Regions from separate parts of the Devosia sp. Z6_126 genome, predicted to be linked through region 3. Evidence: predicted binding sites of a transcription regulator. Region 3 holds the regulator's gene; each other region holds the start of a gene.

The links. The regulator PhoB, encoded in region 3, activates phosphate uptake and scavenging genes when phosphate is short. The targets are predictions, from matches to a motif close to TGTCATNNANCTGTCAT.
Region 1: ugpB (sn-glycerol-3-phosphate ABC transporter substrate-binding protein UgpB) is a predicted target of PhoB. The motif match lies at 2,007-2,023, and genes of this name have one in related genera.
Region 2: AC3YOG_RS05785 (DUF2794 domain-containing protein) is a predicted target of PhoB. The motif match lies at 2,855-2,871, and genes of this name have one in related genera.

The regions. Positions count from the first base shown of each region.
Region 1 is NZ_JBYUNO010000002.1:407,291-412,539, reverse strand. Features, by position in the region: gene ugpA (sn-glycerol-3-phosphate ABC transporter permease UgpA) at 1-452, opposite strand, end outside; gene ugpB (sn-glycerol-3-phosphate ABC transporter substrate-binding protein UgpB) at 522-1,847, opposite strand; gene AC3YOG_RS08920 (Na/Pi cotransporter family protein) at 2,125-3,783, shown strand; gene AC3YOG_RS08915 (SDR family NAD(P)-dependent oxidoreductase) at 3,839-4,624, opposite strand; gene AC3YOG_RS08910 (ATP-binding cassette domain-containing protein) at 4,627-5,249, opposite strand, start outside.
Region 2 is NZ_JBYUNO010000001.1:1,186,929-1,192,177, reverse strand. Features, by position in the region: gene AC3YOG_RS05805 (invasion associated locus B family protein) at 1-40, opposite strand, end outside; gene thpR (RNA 2',3'-cyclic phosphodiesterase) at 257-796, opposite strand; gene AC3YOG_RS05795 (Bax inhibitor-1/YccA family protein) at 998-1,768, shown strand; gene AC3YOG_RS05790 (GNAT family N-acetyltransferase) at 1,868-2,365, shown strand; gene AC3YOG_RS05785 (DUF2794 domain-containing protein) at 2,447-2,791, opposite strand; gene AC3YOG_RS05780 (DUF1223 domain-containing protein) at 3,116-3,817, opposite strand; gene AC3YOG_RS05775 (VOC family protein) at 3,926-4,291, opposite strand; gene acnA (aconitate hydratase AcnA) at 4,416-5,249, opposite strand, start outside.
Region 3 is NZ_JBYUNO010000003.1:95,413-100,661, forward strand. Features, by position in the region: gene pstB (phosphate ABC transporter ATP-binding protein PstB) at 1-782, shown strand, start outside; gene phoU (phosphate signaling complex protein PhoU) at 811-1,518, shown strand; gene phoB (phosphate regulon transcriptional regulator PhoB) at 1,615-2,316, shown strand; gene AC3YOG_RS12605 (GNAT family N-acetyltransferase) at 2,423-3,613, shown strand; gene AC3YOG_RS12610 (GumC family protein) at 3,620-4,942, opposite strand; gene AC3YOG_RS12615 (glycosyltransferase family 39 protein) at 5,154-5,249, shown strand, end outside.

The DNA of each region.
Region 1 (5,249 bases), on a different contig from region 3:
CGGTGGTTCCAGCGATAGCCGAACGCATCCAGCAGATAGGGCACGATGCCGATCGTGGGGTTGAACATGAACCACCACAGGATACCGGCAACGATCGGCGCCACCGCATAGGGCCAGACCAGGAGCGTGGTGTAGAACTTGCCCGAGCGCAACAGCCGGTTAACGGCCACAGCCAGCAACAGCGCCACGCCCATCGAGAGGATGGTGACGCCGACGGCGAACACCGCCGTGTTGGATGCCGCGCGCAGATAGCCGGGGTCGGCGAACAAGCGGGTATAGTTCTGGAACCAGATAAAGGTGGTCCGGAAGCCGAACGGATCTTCGCGTTCAAAGCTCGACCGGACTGCCTGGGCCGCGGGCCACAGGAAGAAGATGATGGTGATGATCAGCTGCGGCGCCAGCAGCGCGTAAGGCAGCAGTTTGTTGGGGAAAATCGTGCGTTTGGACTGCATTGGGGCTCGCTGGCTGGGCCTCGGATGAAGACCCGCACCATTGGCGCGGGTCTTCCTGACGGTAGCGGATTAGCTGTTGTTGGCTTCGAAATCGCGCAGGATGGCGTTACCGCGTTCCACGGCGCTGTCCAGTGCTTCCTGGGCGGTCTTCTGGCCGGCCAGCATGGCCTCAAACTCGGCGTCGACGGCATCGCGGACCTGGGTCAGATTGCCGAAGCGCACGCCCTTGGAGTTGGCTGTGGGGGTGCCGCGCATGATCTGCTCGATGGCGATGTCAGAACCCGGGTTCTCGGCGTAGTAGCCCTGCTCCTGGCCCAGCTCATAGGCAGCCGTGGTGATCGGCAGGTAGCCGGTGAACTGGTGCCAATCGGCCTGCACTTCGGGCTGGCTCAGATAGGTGAAGAACTTGGCGACGCCCGAATACACTTCGTCGGACTTGCCGTTCAGCACCCACAAGGTGGCGCCACCGATGATCGAGTTCTTGGGTTCGTCGATCAGGTCGTCATAATAGGGCAGGGGCGCAAAGCCGACTTCGAAGTCCACGGCATTGCGGATCACGCCAGCGCGGCCAGCCGAGGAGTTCATGAACATCGCGCATTCCTGCGCCACGAACTTGGGCTGCGAATCGTTGCCGCCCACCGGGCCGCCATACTGGAACAGGCCTTCGTCAGCCCACTTCTTGAGATTGCCCCAATGCTTTACGACGGCTTCATTGTTGAAGGTCAGCTCGGCGGCCGGGCCACCAAAGCCGTTTTCCAGCGTGCCGAAGGGCTGGTCGTGCAGCGCCGACATGTTTTCGGTGTGGATCCAGGTGATCCAGGCCGTGGTGAAGCCGCACTTGGCTGCGCCGGAATCAACGATCTTGCGCGAGAATTCTTCCACTTCCGCCCAGGTCTTGGGCGCGACTTCCGGATCAAGGCCGGCTTTTTCGAACACGTCCTTGTTGTAGTAGAAAATGGGCGTGGACGAGTTGAAGGGCATCGACAGGATGTTGCCTTCGGTGTCGGAATAATAGCCAACCACCGGCTGCAGGAACGCGCTCGGATCCCAGGGCTCGCCCTTGTCGGTCATCAGCTGGTGCACGGGGTAAACGGCGCCCTGGGCGGCCATCATCGTGCCGGTGCCAACTTCATAAACCTGCACGATGGCAGGCTGCTCATTGGCGCGGAAAGCCGAGATCGCGGCGTTGAGCGTTTCGGGATAGGTGCCCTTGAAGACCGGCGTGACCTTGTATTCGGTCTGGCTCTCATTGAAGCCCTGCGCCACTTCCTCGAGCTTTTCGCCGAGCTCGGCGCTCATGGCGTGCCACCAGGTGATTTCAGTCTGGGCAAAGGCAGGGGTTGCCGACATCACGGCGACCAGACCTGCGGACAACAGCAAAGCGTTTTTGAACATGCTCACTCCCATGTTATTGCGCCGGGGGCTTTTCGTCCCAAGCTTGGTATCACTTGATAGCATCGATTCTTCCTTTGCAAACTGAAATGCTCATTTGAACATTCAAGAACAGGGGTTGATGGCCTTGCTGCAGCCTGCTTAGGCTTCTAGTTGGAGCACCTAACCGTTTTATGACAGCGCACAGCGTCATTCGCGGTTTTGCCCCAAGCAGTTGCATCACTGGGGTTCATGTGAACATCATAGGGGCTGGCCATTTGGCCGCTCAAGGAGGCGTCGTTTGTATTTCATCGCAGTGCATCTGGTAGCCGCCATCGTGCTGCTGCTCTGGGCAGTGCGCATGGTGCGGACCGCGGTTGAGCGCGCCTATTCGCCCCAGCTCAAGCGTTTGCTGGCCTACGCCAACAAAAGCCGCATCGGCGCCGCCGCTGCCGGCACTGCCATGGCCGTTGCCCTGCAAAGCTCCACCGCCGTTGCCGCGCTCGCCTCGAGCTTTGCTGCCGGCGGGCTCCTCGAAGGCGGCACGGGCCTCGCACTGATGTTGGGGGCCTATTTCGGCTCGGCGCTCGTCGCCAGCATCCTGTCCTTTGATCTCACCCTCCTCATGCCCCCGCTGATCATCATCGGCGGCATGCTGTTCCTGCGCGGCCAAAGCCGCGGCACCAAGCAGCTCGGCCGCATGGTGCTGGGCATCGCCTTTGTGCTCCTGTCGCTGCAAATGGTGGGGGAAGCCACCGCCCCCTGGCGCGACAGCCGCGCGCTGGGCTCGGTCATCACCTATCTGCAGGGCGATCTCTGGACCGGTTTCCTTGTCGCCGCGCTTATCACCTGGGCGTCCTATTCCTCCGTCGCCAGCGTTCTCGTCATCATCTCCTTTGGCGCCACCGGCCTTATCCCGCTCGAAGTGGCCACCGCCTTTGTGCTCGGCGCCAATCTGGGCGGCACGCTGATCTCCTGGAGCATGACCCGGGCCGCCGATGTGCGCGCCCGCCGCATCGCTGTTGGCGCGCTGGCCTTCCGCGGCGGCGCCGCGATTCTCGTTCTGCTGCTGGTCCAGCTGCTGCCCCATCTGCTTGACGCTATTCCAGGCAGTGTCGGCCTCCAGGCCAGCATCCTCCATATCGGCTTCAACTTCGCCGTTCTCGCGCTGGGCTTGCCGCTGACCGGCCTTGTTGCCCGCCTGACCGAGCGCTTCATCAGCGAAGCGCCGGTCGAGGGCGAGCTCAATGTCGCGCGGCTGCGCAGCAACGCTCTGCTCTCGACCCCTACCGGCAACATCGATGCCGCGCTCGCCAGCGCCACGCGCGAATTGCTGCGCATGAGCGAAACGGTCGAGGTCATGCTCCAGCCGGTGATGGAAATCTTCCAAAGCTGCGACAAGACAGCCATCCGCCGCATCAAGGCGCTCGAGTCCGAGGTCGATCAGGCCAATCGTGAGATCAAGCTGTTCCTCACGCGCCTCGAATGGGAGGAAATGGACCCTGCGCAGACCCGCCGCGCCAAGGACCTGACCAATTTCGCCATCAGCCTCGAACAGGCCGGCGACATCATCGTCAAGCAGCTGCTCAAGCTCGCCGAGCAAAAGCAGGAGCGGCGCCTCGCCTTTTCGTCCCAGGGCTGGAACGAGCTGACGGACCTGCATGCGCGCGTGCTGGGCAACATGCAACTGGCCTTCAATGTGCTCGTCTCCGAGGACACCGATTCGGCCCGCCAGCTCGTGGCGGAGAAGGACGAGATCGGTGTGCTCGAGCGGCGCAGCATGGAGCAGCATTTCAGCCGCATGCGCGACGGCAACCCCACCAGCATCCAGTCGAGCGACCTGCACCTTGAAACCGTGCACGCCCTGCGCCGGATCAACTCCCTGCTGACCGGCATCGCCTATTCCATCCTCAGCGACAGTGGCGAACTGCTCCGCACCCGGCTGGTCCAGACGGGCTGATCCGGCGCAAACGCCCCCGCGCGTGGGCTTAGCCCACGTCGCGCAGCCCCCGCGCCTAAACCGTCTTCAGCCAGCCGCCATCGACGAAATAGGTCGAGCCCGTCGAATAGCTGGCCTTGTCCGAGCACATGAACACAAAGAAATTCGCCAGCTCCTCGGGGCTGGCGAAGCGCTTCATGCCCCCGGCCTCGTTGGCAACGCCCTGCAGATGCGCCTCCCAGCCATCTTCGCCGGCGATCTGCTTGGCCGTCTTGATCCAGTCGGGCGTCAGGATCAGCCCGGGATTGATGGTGTTGACGCGGATATTGTCGCCGACGACCTCGGTGGAGAGCGTCTTGCTGAACATCATCAGCGCGGCCTTGGTGGTGTTGTAGATCGGCTCATACCAAAGCGGCTGCACCGCGCAGATCGAGGCGTTGTGCAGCACCACCCCGCCGCGCCGCGCCTTCATGCTGGGCACGAGCCCACGCGCCAGCCGCACCGCCGCCATCACATGCAGGTCCCAGTAATACTGCCACTTGGCGTCATCGGCCTCCTGGATGGTTTCATTGGAGCCGGTGCCGGCATTGTTGATGAGGATATCGACCCCGCCAAAGCCGCGCTTGGCCCCGGCGATCACCGCCTCGCAGCCGGCGGTCGTTGCCACATCGGCGGCAATGGCGGAAACGATCACCCCATAGGTTTCGGCAATGCGGATGGCTTCCCGCTCGGCGCGCTCCCCATCGCGCCCGACCAGCACCAGATTGGCCCCTTCTGCCGCCAGCCCCTCGGCCACTGCCAGCCCAATCCCCACCGTGCCGCCGGTGATCACCGCGACCTTGTCCCGCAAACCCAAATCCATGCTCAAACCTTTTGTTCTACCGGCGGCGGCATCGCCCCGGTCATGATCGCCACCGCATCGGACATGGAAAAGTCCTTGGGGTTGATCACCGCGATTCGCTTGCCGAGGCGGTGGATGTGAATGCGATCAGCCACCTCGAACACATGGGGCATGTTGTGCGAGATGAGCACGATCGGCAAGCCGCGCCGCCGCACATCAAGGATCAGCTCCAGCACGCGCCGGCTTTCCTTGACCCCTAGCGCCGCTGTCGGCTCATCCATGATCACGACCCGGCTGCCAAAGGCCGCGGCCCGCGCCACCGCGACGCCCTGCCGTTGCCCGCCCGACAGGGTTTCCACCGCCTGGTTGATGTTCTGGATCGTCATCAAGCCCAGCTCCGAGAGCTTTTCGCGCGCGATTTTCTGCATGCGGCCGCGATCGAGACTGCGAAACACCGAGCCCATGACGCCTTGCTTGCGCAGCTCTCGGCCCAGGAACATGTTGTCGGCAATCGAGAGGGCCGGCGACAGCGCCAAATCCTGGTACACCGTCTCGATCCCCGCCATCCGCGCTTCGAGCGGCGAGCGGAAATGCACCGGCTGCCCCTCGAGCAGGATTTCCCCGCCATCGGGCAGCACCGCACCAC
Region 2 (5,249 bases), on a different contig from region 3:
CCGCGAGCCCAAACACAAGGCTACCGGTTTTCAACGTCATCGCCAAATCTTCCTCATCTTTGAAGGTACGCATCTAGTGGGATTTGCTGCTCGCAAGCTTAAGCCCCACATGGTTACTAAGGTGTCAAGCGCCGCCACGCCCCAGCGCCAGCCATCAAGTGAGCGGCAATCGTGACGCTAAAAAGGCGCGGGGCAGCGGCAATGACGTGCTTTGCAGGTAAAGGGTCAAGCTCGCGTTAACACTGCCGTGAGCGGCTCACGCTTCGAGCGAATAACTTTGCTCGACCACATAGGGGCCGCCACCCACCGAGTCACGGCTGGAAAACAGCACAAAGCGCCTGGGCGTGAATTCAAGCGGCTCGAAGCGCCCGGCCTCGGCGATAAAGCGGGCCACCTCCTCGGGCGCCGAGCCGCGCAACCTGGCCAAGGTTATATGGGGCACGAATTTGCGGCCCTCGGCGGGAAGGCCGGCGCGCTGCAGCACCCGCTCCTGGGCCGCCTGCAGGCGGCTGAGCGCCTCGCTGGGCTCAACTGCGGCATAAAGCGCGCGCGGCTTGGCCCCGCCAAAGGCACCCAGATGGGTCAGCCGCACCGGAAAACTCAGAGACTGGCTCAACCGGTCGAGGCTGTCGGCGACTTCATTGGCGGTGCCGTGATCCACATCACCGATGAAGCGCAGGGTGATGTGGTAATTCTCGGCATCGATCCAGCGCGCGCCGCTGAGGCCGCCGCGCTTGAGCGACAGGGCAAAGGCGATATCGCCGGGAACTTCAAGGCCAGTAAACAGCCGGGGCATGAGGCCTCCTTTGCCCGCGGGCAGGCAAGACAATCGCAGCCAGCCTAGCATAACTGCCAGAGAGGGGCAGTCGAATCGTCGCGGCTGGGCGAACAGGGTTGTAAAGGACTTCTCCCCCATCCATATTACCGATCAAGTGGCGCCCAACAACGCCCTCGGCGGGAGGAAACCGCCTTATCCGTCAGTGAAAGGATAGTGCATATGGCTGAATATGACCGTCAGACCCTGAATGCGCGGGCCGGCTCGGCCTTAGCCATCGACGAGGGCCTGCGCAGTTACATGCTGCGCGTCTACAATTACATGGGCATTGGCCTGGTGGTCACTGGCCTTGCGGCCTGGTTTGCTGCCGCCGCTGCCATCACCACCAATCCAGATGCCGCCGTGGCCCAACTGGCCAATGGCCAGTATGTGACCCAGTGGGGTTACCTGCTTTATGCCAGCCCGCTGCAGTGGGTCGTGATGCTCGCGCCCCTCGCCTTCGTGATGGTGCTGAGCTTTGGCATCAACAAGCTCTCCGTGCCCGCCGCCCAGGCCACTTTCTGGGCCTTCTCGGCGATCATGGGCCTGTCGATGAGCTCGATCTTCCTGGTTTACACCGACGCTTCGATCGCCAAGGTGTTCTTCATCACCGCGGCAACCTTTGGCACGATGAGCCTTTATGGCTACACCACCAAGCGTGACCTGACGGCGATGGGCTCTTTCCTGATGATGGGCCTGATCGGCCTGATCATCGCCTCGATCGTCAACATCTTCATGCAGTCGAGCATGATGGAGTTCATCATCTCCGCTGTCGGCGTGCTGATCTTTGTGGGCCTGACCGCCTATGACACCCAGAAGATCAAAGAAAGCTATGCCGAGCACCATGGTGCCGACACGCTCGCCAAGAACGCCATCATGGGTGCGCTCTCGCTGTATCTGGACTTCATCAACCTGTTCATGATGCTGCTGCGCCTGTTCGGCAACCGCGAATAATCCCGACCCGCGGCCACCCGCCGCGGATTTCGATGGACACTGTTTGGGGACCGCAGTCATAAAGGCTGCGGTCCCTTTGCTTTGTCGAGTTGACGTATCGTGTCCGACTTCCGCCTGCGCCCGTTCGAGTGGTCCGATGTGCCCGCGATCACCCGCATCTACCGACATTATGTCGATCACACCGCCATTACCTTTGATACCGAAGCGCCCGACGAAACGGCCATCGCCGAGAAATATGCGGGCCTCTTGCGCTTGGGTCATCCGGTGATCATCGCCGAGCGCGCGGGCAAGCCCATCGGCTATGCCTATGCCAGCTTTTATCGGCCCCGCGCCGCCTATCGCTTCACCTGCGAGGATTCGCTTTATCTCGATCCTGCCGAAACCGGGCGCGGCATCGGCAAGGCAATGCTGAGCGAGCTTTTGGCGCAGTCGCGGGCCTTTGGCTTCAAGCAGATGCTGGCGGTGATCACCGCCGATACCGCCAACTCAGTCGGCATCCACGAGAGATTTGGCTTCCACCGCGTCGGCTATTACGAAGCGGTTGGCCTCAAATTCGACCGCTGGCACGACATCGTCCACCTGCAACTGGCGCTTTAATCAGGCAGCTTGTTGAACCGTTGAGCCTGAGCAACATCTGCTCAGGCACGGGCTGCAGTCCGCCCAACCGGCAACGGGCGGTTAACCCACCACCGCCAGTTGCGGATCGAGCACGCGGAGCACCTGCGCCAGTTCGTGGCCGCGCTTCAAAATGCGGCCCTGCTGGTTGGTAACGGCATATTGCCCCTGGCGATTGCGCAAGCGCGGGGTTTTCTCGATCAGGTAAAGTGGTCGCTCGGACACGCGGGCATATACCGAAAACACTGCCCGCTCGCGCAGGAAGTCCATGGCGTAATCTCGCCACTCGCCCTGCCCGACCTTGCGGCCATAAACCGACAGGATCAGCGCCAGTTCCTTGCGGTCAAAGGCAACAATGGCTGGGACCTTGCTGGGCTGCGGACTGGGCGGCGCCTCGGCCTGATGCACCAATTCGAGCTTCACCGGCTTGCTGTTTGGAACACGCGCTTGCACGCTTGGCCTCGCACTCCTTGTTGCAGAACCGTCATGATCGCGGCATTCGACCGGCGATGCAAGCGCTTCACGGCACCGCCATCGCCCTAGGCCAAAATACCCCATTTAGGCCACACTGCTTCCCTTTGGCTGCCCCATTGCACCGCGACAGTGTCATCGTTGCCCCAAGGCTGGTGGCTGGCCGACCGAGCCCCCCGAAGAACGCCGCCACCAGTTCCTCCAAAGAGCAGTCAACTTCTCCCGTCCCTGGTTTCCAGCGGCGGGAGATTTGTTTGGGGGTCAGCGCTCGTAGGACGCAGCGCCCAGAATGGCTCCTGGCAGCCCATTGCGGTCTTCCTGCACGATCACGGCGATGCCGTCGCCCGCTTCGGCGGCAAGTTCGGCCAATGGCAGTTTGAAACGAGCGCCAGCCTTGCCTTCCCACATGCCCAGCATGTGTCGGCCGGTGACCACCTGGGTATAGCTCATCGCCTTGCCCGCGTTTTCGCCGCGCTCGATCTGCACCTGCGCCTGGCGCAGATAGGTGACGAGCCAAACCACTGCATCGGCGGTTCCGGCACGAGGGCCGATCTCGACCTCGAGCATGCCGGCATCGCTTTCGATATCCACCGGCAGGGTCAGGCTGGCCGAACGAATGGCGCTATGCACTTCGGCGCGGCGCGATCCCACCACGTCCTGCTTGCCGTTGACCACCATCTGGGGCGTGTAGATGCGCGGTGTGCCCCAGCTCTTGGCATAGGCGCGCTGACGGTCGGAATTGGCGGGATCGCCAAACGTGTCCTTCCAGCCCACATAATCCCAATAGTCGACGTGGAAAGCGAGGGCGATGACATCGTCGTCCTTGCCCAGGCTCGACAGCAGCGCATCGGCCGGCGGGCAGGACGAGCAGCCCTGGCTGGTGAACAATTCTACCACAGCCTTGGGCCGCTCGCGCAGGCTTTCGGCCTGGCTAGAGGGGGCCATGGCCAGAAGTGCGATCATCGCCATGATTACGGCGGGGGTGCAAGGAGGAACCATCCCCAAGTTGTAAGCCACAGATTGGTTGGCCCGCCAGTCAAAACGGGGTGACAAATACCGGCTCGGTTAACCTTAGGCGGGAGCGTGGCAGACCAGCTCCAGGTTATTGCCGTCGGGATCGAGCACAAAGGCGGCATAATAATCGGGACCGTAATTGGGCCGGAGCCCCGGGCCACCATTGTCGCGGCCACCTGCGGCGAGAGCGGCGGCATGGAATGCATCCACGGTCGCGCGGTCGGGGCTGCGTAGGGCGACATGGACCGGCATCGCGCCGTCGGCTGCGGTCAGCCACAGATCCGCGGGTTCGCCCGTTCCGCCCAGCCCGGCCACACCGGGATAAGCGGCCTGCTGGCTATAGCCAAGCGGGGCCAGCGCGGCCTTGTAAAACGTCAGCATGGGGTCGAACTGCCCCGTGACGATGCCCAGATGATCGATCATTTACCTGCTCCATTTGCTTGCGGGCGGAAACTCTCACTCAGGCGCGACAAACCCTGTCAGCAGCAAACAAAAAATGGCGGCCCCAAAGGACCGCCATTGGCTAAAACCCGAGCCGGACTAACCCTTACGCAGCTACGAGGCTGCGCAGCACGTAATGCAGGATCCCGCCATTCTTGTAGTAGTCGAGCTCGTTGGCGGTATCGATCCGGCAGCGGGTCTCGATGGTGAGGGAGCTTCCGTCCGCCCGGGTGATCCTAACCGGCACCGTGGCGCGAGGGGTGATGTTGGCCACATCGACGATATCGATGGTTTCGGTGCCGTCGAGCCCCAGCGTCTGCCAGCTCTCACCGTCCTTGAACTGCAGCGGGATCACGCCCATGCCCACGAGGTTGGAGCGGTGAATACGCTCAAAGCTCTGCGCAATCACGGCCTTGACGCCCAAGAGGTTGGTGCCCTTGGCCGCCCAGTCGCGCGACGAGCCGGTGCCATATTCCTTGCCGGCAAAGATCACGAGCGGGGTGCCCTGGCCCTGATAGGCCATGGCCGCATCATAGATGGGCATCTGCGAGCCATCGGGACCCTTGGTGAAGCCACCCTCAACGCCGGGCAGCATCTGGTTCTTGATGCGGATATTGGCAAAAGTGCCGCGCATCATCACCTCGTGGTTGCCGCGACGGGCGCCATAGGAGTTGAAATCGCGTGGGGCGACCTGGTGCTCCTGCAGATATTGGCCCGCGGGGGTGGAGGGCTTGAACGAGCCGGCCGGGGAAATGTGGTCGGTGGTGATCGAGTCAAGGAACAGGGCCAGCACCCGCGCGCCGTTGATATCGGTCACCGGCTTGGGGGTCATGTCCATATCTTCGAAATAGGGCGGGTTCTGCACATAGGTCGAGGAGCTGTTCCAGCCATAGGTTTCGCCGCCTTCGATGGCGATGGCCTGCCAGTTGTCGTCGCCCTT
Region 3 (5,249 bases):
TGAACCCGTCTGCCGCCTTGGATCGTCCTATCCGGATCGAAGCCCGGGACGTAACCGTCCACTACGGCGCCAAGCAGGCTTTGTTCGGCATCTCCATCGACATCCCCGATCGCGCGGTGACCTCGTTTATCGGCCCCTCGGGATGCGGCAAGTCGACTTTCCTGCGCTGCATCAACCGCATGAACGACACCATCGAAGGCGCTCGAGTCGGCGGCACCATCAAGCTCGACGGCGAAGACATCTACGATCCCGCGCTCGACGTGGTGGAACTGCGCGCCCGGATCGGCATGGTGTTCCAAAAGCCCAACCCGTTCCCCAAATCCATCTACGAGAACGTCGCCTACGGACCGCGCATTCACGGCTTGGCGCGCAACAAGTCCGATCTCGACGAGATCGTTGTCTCCTCGCTCCGCAAGGCCGGTCTCTTCGAGGAGGTCAAGGATCGCCTCAACGAGCCCGGCACCGGCCTGTCGGGCGGTCAGCAGCAGCGTTTGTGCATTGCCCGCGCCATCGCCGTCGGCCCCGAGGTCATCCTCATGGACGAGCCCTGCTCAGCCCTTGATCCGATCGCCACCGCCATCATCGAAGAACTGATCGATGAGTTGCGCGAGAACTACACCATCGTCATCGTCACCCACTCCATGCAACAGGCAGCGCGTGTGTCGCAGAAAACCGCGTTCTTCCACCTGGGCAAGCTGATCGAGGAAGGGGTGACCGAAGACATCTTCACCAACCCGGTCCACAAGCAGACGCAAGACTATATCATGGGCCGCATCGGCTGATTTGCCCGGCACCAACGGAGGAAACGCCATGCCCGCCACTAAAGACCACATCGTAACGTCCTACAGCGACGAACTGGTCGCGCTTGCCCAGGCCATTGCCGAAATGGGCGGCATGGTGGAACTCGCCATCGAGAACGGCACCAAGTCGCTGCTGAAGCTTGACCGCGAACTGGCCGACCTCACCATCATCGCCGACCAGCGCATCGACGACATGCAGCGCCGCATCGACGACATGGCTGTGTCCATGATCGCCCGGCGCCAGCCCATGGCTTCGGACCTGCGCGCCATCATCACCGCGATCCACGTCGCTCAGGACCTGGAGCGCGTCGGTGACATGGCCAAGCAACTGGCCCGCCGCTCGCTCAAACTCGAAGGCATGAACCTACAGCCCACCTTCTATAACGGCGTCAAGAACATGACGGCGCTGGTGCTGGGCCAGATCAAGAACGCACTCGATGCCTATTCGAACCGCGACGCTGCCGCTGCCATCGAGGTTTGCAATCGCGACGACGAGGTCGATGCCATGCACACTTCGCTCTTCCGCGAACTGCTGACCTATATGATGGAAGACCCGCGCAACATTACCACCTGCACCCATCTCCTGTTCTGCGCCAAAAGCCTGGAGCGGATCGGCGATCACGCCACCAACATTGCCGAGCGGGCCTACTACCTGCAAACCGGCCGGCAGCTTACGGGCGACGTTCAGGAACTGCACCGCACGCAAATCAAAGCATAGCACGCACCAAGGTTTATTTTGGCGCCACCCTGCCCCTAGGGAAAGGGATTGCGCAGTTGAACAATCGGGCCAATGAGCCCGACTGGAGGGTAACCCATGCCAGCCACAATTCTTGTTGTCGAAGACGAAGAAGACCTCTCGATCCTGCTGCGCTACAATCTCGAGGCGGAGGGCTTTGCGGTGCTCACGGCCGAAACCGGCAATGATGCGCTCGAGCATATCAAGGACAAGGTTCCCGACTTGATCCTGCTCGATTGGATGCTGCCCGAGATTTCCGGCATCGAGCTGTGCCGGCGCCTCCGTGCCCGCCAGGAAACCGCATTGATCCCCATTATCATGCTGACCGCCCGCGGCGAGGAAGAAGAGCGCATCCGGGGTTTGGCGACCGGCGCCGATGACTACATGGTCAAGCCCTTCTCGGTGCCTGAACTGGTTGCCCGGGTGCGGGCCCTGCTGCGCCGCGCCAGCCCAAATCTCGTCACCGCCTCGCTCAAGCTGGGTGACTTGGAACTCGATCGCACCACTCACCGGGTGCGCCGCGGCAGCCGCGACGTCCATCTTGGCCCTACTGAATACCGCCTGCTGGAATATTTGATGCGCCATCCCGGCCGGGTTTATTCACGCGAGCAGTTGCTGGACGGCGTTTGGGGCAATGAGGTTTATGTCGATGAACGTACAGTTGATGTGCACATCGGCCGCCTGCGCCGCGCGATCAACCGGGGCCGCGATGCCGATCCGATCCGCACCGTGCGGGGCGCTGGTTATGCCTTTGACGAGCGTTTCGCCCAGCCCGCCTGAGCGATCCTGCTCTCGCCTGTTGATAATTTTGTAACGATCTGCTCAAGCGGTTTGTTAAAAGCCGGGCTGCTAACGCTGTTTTCTTGAGGGAACGGCGGGGCAGTGCATGACCACCACGGATCAACGCCTGATCGACGAGCTTGCCAACCAGCCGGCTCCGGCGTCCACGACGTCCGGCGGCGGCATCACCCTGCAGCGCGGCCTCGCCGCTGCGGAGCCGGCGTGGCGCGCTCTTGAGCGCGAGGCGATCTTCACGCCCTACCAGCGCTTCGACTGGATTGCCGAGATTGCCCGCTCCCAGCAGCTCGAAGATTCGGACTTCGTCACCCTCCTGATCGAATTTGATGGCAGCCCCGCCGCCCTGCTTCCCTTGCATCTTCACCGCAAGGCCGGCTGCACCTTTGCGGCCATTCCCGGCTCCTCCTTTGGCAACAGCGACTGGATGCCTGTTCGGCGCGATGCTGCGGCGCTTCTTACCCGACCCGTGCTGAACCGGGCCTTTGCCCAATTGCGAGACGAGGCCGGCGTCGATGTGCTCAGCTTCGAGCACCTGCCTGCCCAATGGCGGGGCATTGACAATCCCCTGCTGAGCTTTCCCCATCAGCCTTCGCCAGACCATTTCTATTATGCGGACATTGCGCCCACCATGCTCGAAACGCTCCCGAAAAAGCGGCGGGTCGATATCCTGCGCGGGCGTCGCCGGCTCGAAGAAACGCTAGGTCCCGTCACGTTGCGCCGCGCCACAACGCTCGAGCACATCGACCAAGTCCATGCGGCCTTCCTTGAGCATCGCTCCGTGCGATTCCGGCAAATGGGCGTGCCAAATGTCTTTGCCGAGCCTCACTTCCGCGCCTTGTTCCGGGATGGGGCCATTGCCGGCGCCAGCGAGGACAAGCCGGCCGTAGCGCTCCATGCGCTTTATGTCGGCGAAGAAATCGTGGCGACGGCGGTAGGCACCTATTCCCCCTGCCATTATTCGCAATACATCAACTCCAACACGGACGGGCCGGCCTCCAAATACAGCCTTGTGGGCCTCCTGATGTTCCTGCTGGTGGAAGATCTTATCGCCGCCGGCATCAGCAGCATCGATATGGGCGTGGGCGATTTCGCCTACAAAACCTCCTGGACCCAGAAGACGCCGATCAACGACGCGGCGATTGCGCTAAGCGCTAAGGGCACTGCCGCCGCCGCCCTCCTTAATGGCAAGCGCGCGCTTAAGCGGCACATCAAGCAGAACGACAAGCTTTGGAGCTTTGCCAAGCAGCTGCGCCAGTGGCGCCAGCCAAAACCCGACTGATCGACCCTATCCTGCAGCTGGACGACGGGCCACAAGGCTCGTGACGATCAGATAGGTCAACACCAGCGCTCCCGCCGTGATCATCACCGCCAGCAGTACCAACCCGGTCTTGGGCGAAACCGGTGCACTCGACACCACCGGATGCGACACCAGGCGCATATCAGGGAATGCAGCGCCCCCGTCTACCTGAGCCCGCGCCGCTTCGGCCTGCTGCAGGTAACGCTCGAGGACGCTACGTTGCGCCGCCGCATCGCGCTGCAGCGCCGCGAGGGCCACGCTGTCGCGCTCTTCCCCGCCGACGGATTGTTGCAAGATCTGCTGGTCGGCCGCCAGTGCCTCAGCCAGAGCCGCTTCAGTCTCGGCCTGCCGATCCGTCTGGTCAGCAATGTGCCGCGCGGCGGTAGCGAGTTGCGCATCGACAACCGCAATCTGCGCCCGCAATCCCAGAACATTCGGATGGTTGAACGATAAACTGCTGGCTTGCTGCGCCAGCTGTCCCTGCAGACTGGCCCGGAGCTGAATGAGACTTCTGCCCCTTGCGTCCGCCGCCAGTTCCGTGCTGCCCACCAGCGAACCTCCTAGCGCCAGGCGCTGCCGCAGCACCGCCGCACGCGCCCTGAAGCTCAAACTGCGCTCCTCAGCCGCAAGCCGCCGCCCCGCCATGTCGCTCAATTGGCTGCCAACCATGCTGCCCTCCGGCAGGTCGCCAATCGTCCCCCGCGCAATGCGGAACTTGGCCACGGCGTCCTCGGCTTGAAACACTCGCTGCCGCAACTCCGGTATCGTGCTCTCAAGCCACGCTAATGCCTGCCGGGCATCGTCGAGCCCCTGCTGCGCCCGTCGGGCGATCGCGGTTTCGGCGATGCTCAGCGCCAATTGGCGTGCCAATTCGGGTGCACGGGCCCGGGTCTTCAGCCAGATTATCGCGGTTCCCAGTTCGCTCGTTACCAGCGTACGCTCTTCGAGCGCCAGCACCGCCGCGTCAAACGCCGCCTGCCCCGTTTTGCCGCCGTTGAACTCGGCTTGCTGCGCCAGCCCGAGCTGCGCCACCACATCCATCAAAGTGTCGCGTGACCGCAGCAATTGCACATTGCTGGAAATGGTCGCTCGGTCCGGAACTGATACGGACGCTGGCTGACCCGCCCCGAAGTAGTTGGGTCGTGGCTCCACCAGGATCGTGGCCGAAGATTCATAAAGCCGGGGAACGCGTGACACGGCAACATATGCCAGCACGGGCACCACAAGGAGCACCAGCAGCGCGGCCCACCGGCGCGCCCAGATAATTCCGAGCAGCTGATAAAGGTCGATCTGGGAGTCAAACGCGCGCAAGCAACTGGCCTCTAACGGCAGGAACCGGGGCAGCCTAGTGCCTTTCCATGTTCACGCCGTTAACCGCGGGTGGAAATGCTTGGGAAAGCATAGAAACAGCAACACGACTGGCGCTCAGCCCCAATCATCTTCCCTCCCAATTGTTGCTAATTGCAGCGAGATTTTCTTCATTCTTGCTGGCTAGGTTTTTGCCCAGTAATTGGGGGCAGAAGTGAACAGCAAGCGTCTTGTTATCTCAGGGGTGCTGGGCGGGCTCGTCCTCGCCTTCCTCGCCGTCATGGCAGTTTCGATTTTGCGCGAAGTGCCC